One region of the Thalassospira sp. CH_XMU1420-2 genome, then DNA from elsewhere that is predicted to be linked to it. Evidence: riboswitches for the same ligand, from Rfam matches in the RefSeq annotation. Region 1 holds a riboswitch; the other holds the start of a gene.

Region 1 (3,409 bases):
TTGATCATCACCGGGCAACAGCACCAGCGGGATATCACGCGACCGCGCCAGAGCAACCAGCTGCTCGACACCATATTCCCAATAACCGCGCCCGCCCAAGATCCGCACGATGATGAATTTGGCATCACAAAGCACATCATCGACATAAAGATCGACCGACATATTGTGACCAAGCTGCAAAAGACTGGCCAAACGCAAAGACGGAACATCTTCACCAAACGCATCTGCCAGACGTGCCTGTGCGCCGGCAAGGCAGGCAAGCTCGGACTCGGCCGCAGACAGGATGACGACATCGCCCGGTTCCTGACCAAGATCGACCGCTTCGCTGCCATCAGTGACCATGCCGGGCTGTGCTGCCAAAAGATGCATTTGAAATTCCGTCTGTTCTGTCGTCAAAAGCACCGATACCGGACGCAAAACATCCGGTATCGGTCATATGGTTTTATGTGTGCCCAATGGGCTTAGGCCGCCTTGATTGCGGCCTCGATCGCGGCACGGTCCAGACCATGCAAGCCGATCACCACCAGTTCGGAACGGCGGTTTTCCGTATCGGCCCAGGGACGGTCAAAGTAACGCTGGAAACGTTCACCGACCCCCTGAACCACATGGCGCATCGGTTTGCCCGGAACATCAAGGAAACCCTTGATGCGCAGAACATCAAATTGACGCACGATATCGATCAGGCGTTTTTCAAGGGCCGCCGGATCATTGACCGCATCAAGTGAGACAACAAAACTTTCAAAATCATCATGATCATGTTCATGACCATCATCATGATGGCTCGGGCGGCTATCAAGGTCATCCTCAGCCGCAGCACCAAGGCCCAGCAAAATGGCGTTTTCAACACGGGAATGCTCGGTCGCGATGATTTTGACCGACGGCTTTTTAAGTTCGGCGCGGATATCGGCTTCGACCTTGGTGCGTTCTTCGTCAGTCAGAAGGTCGGTCTTGTTCAGAACCACCATGTCGGCGCAATGAAGCTGTTCTTCAAACAGTTCTTCAAGCGGGCTTTCATGATCAAGGTTTTCATCAGCCTCGCGCTGGGCCTGAACCGCATGATGGTCATGGGCAAACAGCCCGTCGCGCAATGCCGCACCATCAAGAACCGCAACAACCCCGTCGACAGTCACGCGCGACCGCACTTCGGGCCAGTTGAACGCCTTGACCAACGGCTTGGGCAAGGCCAGCCCAGATGTTTCGATAACGATATGATCAGGCGGCGTATCGCGATCAATCAGGCCACGAATAGTTGGCAGAAAATCATCCGCAACCGTACAGCAGATACATCCGTTTGCCAGTTCAACCACATCATCCTCGGCACAGCCTTCGATACCACACCCGTTGATGATGCCGCGATCAACACCCAGATCGCCAAATTCATTGATGATCAGCGCAATGCGTTTGCCATTGGCATTTTCCAGCATGTTGCGGATCATGGTTGTCTTGCCAGCCCCCAAAAAGCCGGTAATGACGGTTGCCGGGATTTTACCCAATTGTGCCATTTTCAAATTCCTTGAAATTCAATCATTTAAATTGTCATTTGACCTGCATCGGAATGCCGGCAACGACAAGCGTCACCCGGTCAACCAATGCGGCAATACGTTGATGGAGACGTCCGGCATGATCGCGAAAAGCCCGCGCCATTGCATTTTCCGGGACAATCCCAAAACCGACTTCGTTTGATACCAGCAACACCGAAATGTCCAGCCCAGGCAAGTGATCACAAAGCCGGTCGATTTCAGCATCAATATCGCGATCTTCGAGCATCAGATTGGTCAGCCACAAGGTCAGGCAATCGACCAGAACCGGTTTGCCGCCCGGCTGATTGCAGGTATCGAGTGCACCGCAAAGATCAAGCGGTTCCTCGATCGTTTGCCAAAGATCGCCACGCGATTGTTTATGAAGGTCGATGCGGTTGACCATTTCATCATCCCATGCCCGACCGGTCGCGATATATGTGCCGCCGCCAGCCGCATTGATGATGTTTTCGGCGAACCGGCTTTTGCCAGATCGCGCACCGCCAAGAATCAGATGTGTCCCGCAAGGCGGGTCAGTCCGGATCATATTCTATTCCTCGCCATGGCCTCCCACCGAGGCCCGATTGCGTCGCCATCATTTGAGATGATGACACCATTCGGCTGGTTTCCTGGCTGCGGGCATGAAAGCAATCCGCCTTCCCGGTTTCCCGGTGGCTGGTGAATGGCAATACATCCACCCGGATCACCCAACCCGATACAGTTGCGGGGGCAGCATCGGCATCGCACCGATTTCCCATCACCGAACGGTGCGCCGAACCTAACAGGTTTGCCCTTGAACCCAAAGGGCATTCTCTGTCCGGACGGGTCAGCTAACCGGAAGGTCAGTATTTGTAAGAATTGCCTGCTTGAGGCCGGCCCTCCTTTAAGGGAACATAATATTATCAAGCTGGAATTAGAGTGGTAACAAATCACCTTCCAGCAAGATCACCGGGACAAAAAACATCAAAACCGGTGGGCCGCATAATTGCGGCACCAAACTCTTGGGGTTAACTGGAATTTTGCAAAATCAGATGGCAGTTTCTGCACAACTATCGAAAATCCGAAATCCGAACACACCAACCTGGACCACATCCTCGCGCAAGGATATGTGGCTTGGTCTGCTTGAACGCCTGAATTCCGACAATCGGGCCTTTCAGACGTTTCTGGAAGAATATGCGACCGGTGCGGACATCACATTGTCGCGCCGCGATGTGCGCAGCATCTTTGCACTTGATGCTTCCAAAGGGGTGATCGGCACCATCATCTGGTCCCATGCGCGCGGCATCCGCGTCAATGCGCTGTCGCTGCTTGTGCGTGATCTGCCGACGCTCATCACGTTGATGTCGATTTCGGATTTCGGCCAGGAAGAATTAAACGAATTGCTTTCCCAGCCGGGGATATCGGTCCCCACCGCCAGCAAAATGCTGTCAGCCTGTGGAAAGACCTATCGCAAGATGCCCGCAGCCATCATTGATGACAACGTCATCCAGGCGATTGAGAATACGGCTCTTTGTGAAGATTTCCCGCATGTCGCCAAATTGCGCAACAAGTCACGCAGCCGTCCGCTGCCTTATTACGAAGCCTATTTGAAAGACGTGACTGCGATCTGCGAAAAGCACGACATCACCGCAGATATGCTTGATCGCTATCTGGCCGAACATGCGCTTGAAGATCTTCCCTTGAATTCCGAGCTGCAAACGGCCTGATTGTTGCTGACAAGCCAGTTTACGGCACCGGAATGGTCACGACATCCACATCCTGACGGCATCGTTCCACATCGGATCGATGCCGTTTATATTTTCTGTCAAAATCATCCAAAGCTTTGATTGACCGCGGTGACACGCCAGCCGGGCTGATCGACACCGTCGATATATTCCAGTCTGGTCAGACTC
Region 2 (3,409 bases), on a different contig from region 1:
ATAAATGACTGAAAAGACTCACAATCCGGATTCACGAAAATTTCATCGTGCAAAAAACCGTGACAAGACACTGCATATAGGGGTACGATTCCAATCAACGGTCAATCACTGGACCGCAGGAGGGGTTCCCGAGTGCCGCGAAAAAGCGTCTTACAACGAGAATTTTCGCCCCCCGGATCGCACATGCAACATGTTGTGACCGGCGGAAACTCCTACCGCCACTTCCATCGCAAGATGAAAATTGAATGCGCGCCTTTCCATGACGGAATGGCGCGTTTTGCTTTTTTGGCACATTTGATGAGGTGATCGTCATGGGTAAGCGCGCAGCACGCCGTCGTAACCGTCCGCAACAGTCCGACAACAATGTCCATGAACTGTTTGATGAAAAGAACGCTGACTGGCACCCGCTTCAGGGGGAAGCCGCAGAACAGAAAGGACAACGCGATCAAAGCTACCGCCGCAACATCCGCCCGAAAAGTGAAAACCAGGCCGCATTGATGGAGGCCATTGATGCCTTCAACCTGGTCCTTGCCCTTGGCCCGGCAGGCACCGGTAAAACCTATATCGCGGTTTCCAAGGCGGTCGAAGCCCTTGATAAGGGTGATATCGGTCGTATCGTTCTGGCCCGCCCGGCTGTTGAAGCCGGGGAAAATATCGGCTTCCTGCCCGGCGATGTCGAAGCCAAGATGGCCCCGTATCTTCGCCCGCTTTATGACGCGCTTAATGATCGCCTTGGCACCAAGCGCCTGCGCACATACCTTTCGGACGGCACGATTGAGATTGCCCCGATCGGCTATATGCGTGGCCGTACCCTGAACAATGCCTTCGTCGTCATCGACGAAGCCCAGAACTGCACATACGGGCAGCTCAAGATGCTGGTGACCCGTCTGGGCTGGAATTCTACCATGATCCTGACCGGCGACCCGGATCAGACCGACCTTCTGCCGGAAATGTCGGGTCTTTCGGAAATGTCCGAACGACTTGAAAATGTCGAAGATGTCGCCTGTGTCCAGCTGCGCGACAAGGACATTGTTCGCCATCCGCTGGTTGCAAGCATGCTTACGGTTCTCTGATTTCGGTCATCAAGTTCCGACACAGCAAACCAAAGAAGAAAAAAGGACGGGCCCCGAAAGGGCCCGTCACTTTTTTTTTGGATCTGCTTATATAGACTGATAATTCTTGGCTTCGCGCCCGATCACCGGGATCGGTAAAACCTGTCAAGAAAACATATATATTGACGAAATTTTCAATCCGAACCCAATATATAGACATCACGGTCCTTCTTACCGAACCATATCGGTTTGAAGGCTAAGAGGGAATTCGGTGCGTTTTGCATATGCACGACAATGCCGAAGCTGCCCCCGCAACTGTAAGCGGCTAGCTTTAATCCAACCATGGTCACTGAAATGCTTGGCATTTCGGGAAGGCCGGATGAAGCATCGATCCGCAAGCCAGGAGACCTGCCGTGAGCGAACGTAAACATTCACGGGCGGGGTGTCCCGGTGGAGTGCTTGTGATCTGACTGGCAGACCGCCAATCATCCCTGCATACCTCCGTTTGGCCTTTGCCCCCATATGATTGGGGCTTACGATGTCAGAAACAGTCGAGTTGGAACGGCCAGCCGTTTCCGATCCTTCATCAAATTCACAAACCATCTATCAGGTGATCCGTCGCAACGGATCGGTTACGGCCTTTGATGCAACCAAAATCAAAACAGCCCTGACCAAGGCATTTCTTGCCGCCGAGGGCGAAACCGCGTCGGGATCACATCGGGTACATGACATTGTCGATGGATTGGCCGATCAGGTTACCACGACCTTGTTAAAGCGGGCCGCGCCGAGCCATACCCTTCAGATCGAAGATATACAGGATCAGGTCGAGCTGGCCCTGATGCGCAGCGAACATCACAAGGTTGCGCGCGCCTATGTCCTGTATCGTGAAGACCGTGCGCGCGAACGCGCCAAGCTTGATGCACGCAAGAAAAGCAAAAAGGCCGGGCAGCCCGAACTTCATGTCACCCTGCCCGACGGCAGCAAAAGGTTGCTTGATATTGACCGGTTGGCGACCGTGATTGCTGAGGCCTGTGGCGACCTTGATGGCGTCAGCACAGCACCGATCATGGAAGAAACCAGAAAGAACCTTTATGACGGTGTCACCACCGGGGAATTGGCACTTGCCCCAATCATGGCAGCCCGAACACTGGTAGAGCGCGAACCGAATTACGCCTTTGTCAGCGCACGCTTGTTACTTGACAAGCTTCGGACAGAAGCCCTGAGCTTTGTCTTCGACCAGCCCGAACAAGCCACCCAGGCCGAGATGGGCGTACGATACGCGACCTATTTCCCCGCCGCGATCACGGCTGGCATCAAGGCCGGTCTGATTGATCCGGAATTGTCAAAGTTTGACCTGAAAAAGATTGCCGCTGCGATCAAACCGGAACGCGATCTGAACTTCCAGTATCTGGGACTTCAGACACTTTATGACCGTTACTTCCTGCATGTCAAAGGGTCGCGGTTTGAACTGCCACAGGCCTTTTTCATGCGGGTTGCCATGGGTCTTGCCATCCGTGAGATCGACCGCGAAGCCAAGGCAATCGAATTTTATGATCAGCTTTCCACCTTTGTCTTCATGGCATCGACCCCGACCCTGTTCAATGCCGGGACATGCCGCCCGCAATTGTCATCCTGCTTCCTGACCACCGTGCCCGATGACCTTGATGGCATTTTCAAATCGGTCAAGGACAACGCGCTTTTGGCGAAATATTCCGGCGGTCTTGGCAATGACTGGACCCCAGTGCGTGGTCTTGGCGCGCATATCAAGGGCACCAATGGTCAAAGCCAGGGCGTGGTTCCGTTTCTGAAAGTCGCCAATGACACCGCCATTGCGGTTAATCAGGGTGGCAAGCGCAAGGGGGCTGTTTGTGCCTATCTCGAAACATGGCACATCGATATCGAAGAGTTCCTTGATCTGCGCAAGAACACGGGCGATGACCGCCGCAGGACGCATGATATGAACACGGCCAACTGGGTGCCGGACCTGTTCATGGAACGGGTGATGGCAGATGCGCCATGGACCCTGTTTTCGCCCGATGACACGCCGGACTTGCATGATCTTTATGGTGCGAAATTCAAGACCGCGTATGAGGCATATGAAGCCAAGGCCAATAGCGGCCAAATCACGAATTTCAAAACCGTGCGCGCGGTGGATCTTTGGCGGCGCATGTTGACCATGCTGTTTGAAACCGGTCATCCATGGATCACCTTCAAGGACCCGTGCAATATCCGGTCCCCGCAACAACATCGTGGCGTGGTGCATTCATCAAACCTGTGCACGGAAATTACACTCAATACATCGGCAGACGAGGTCGCGGTTTGTAACCTTGGTTCGATCAACCTTCTGGCCCATGTCA

What was found. Region 1 has a riboswitch for cobalamin ahead of cobU (bifunctional adenosylcobinamide kinase/adenosylcobinamide-phosphate guanylyltransferase). Riboswitches for the same ligand answer to the same signal wherever they lie in the genome.
Region 2: it holds a riboswitch for cobalamin, as region 1 does, so the genes downstream of both, WA429_RS09120 (ribonucleoside-diphosphate reductase subunit alpha) here and cobU (bifunctional adenosylcobinamide kinase/adenosylcobinamide-phosphate guanylyltransferase) in region 1, are expected to answer to the same signal.

What each region holds. Positions count from the first base shown of each region.
Region 1 is NZ_JAYMEG010000004.1:90,774-94,182, reverse strand. It holds gene cobN (cobaltochelatase subunit CobN) at 1-369, opposite strand, end outside; gene cobW (cobalamin biosynthesis protein CobW) at 462-1,502, opposite strand; gene cobU (bifunctional adenosylcobinamide kinase/adenosylcobinamide-phosphate guanylyltransferase) at 1,537-2,064, opposite strand; cobalamin riboswitch at 2,120-2,297, opposite strand; gene WA429_RS14195 (hypothetical protein) at 2,549-3,223, shown strand; gene WA429_RS14190 (histidine phosphatase family protein) at 3,328-3,409, opposite strand, start outside.
Region 2 is NZ_JAYMEG010000002.1:962,059-965,467, forward strand. It holds gene WA429_RS09115 (PhoH family protein) at 312-1,073, shown strand; cobalamin riboswitch at 1,258-1,482, shown strand; gene WA429_RS09120 (ribonucleoside-diphosphate reductase subunit alpha) at 1,591-3,409, shown strand, end outside.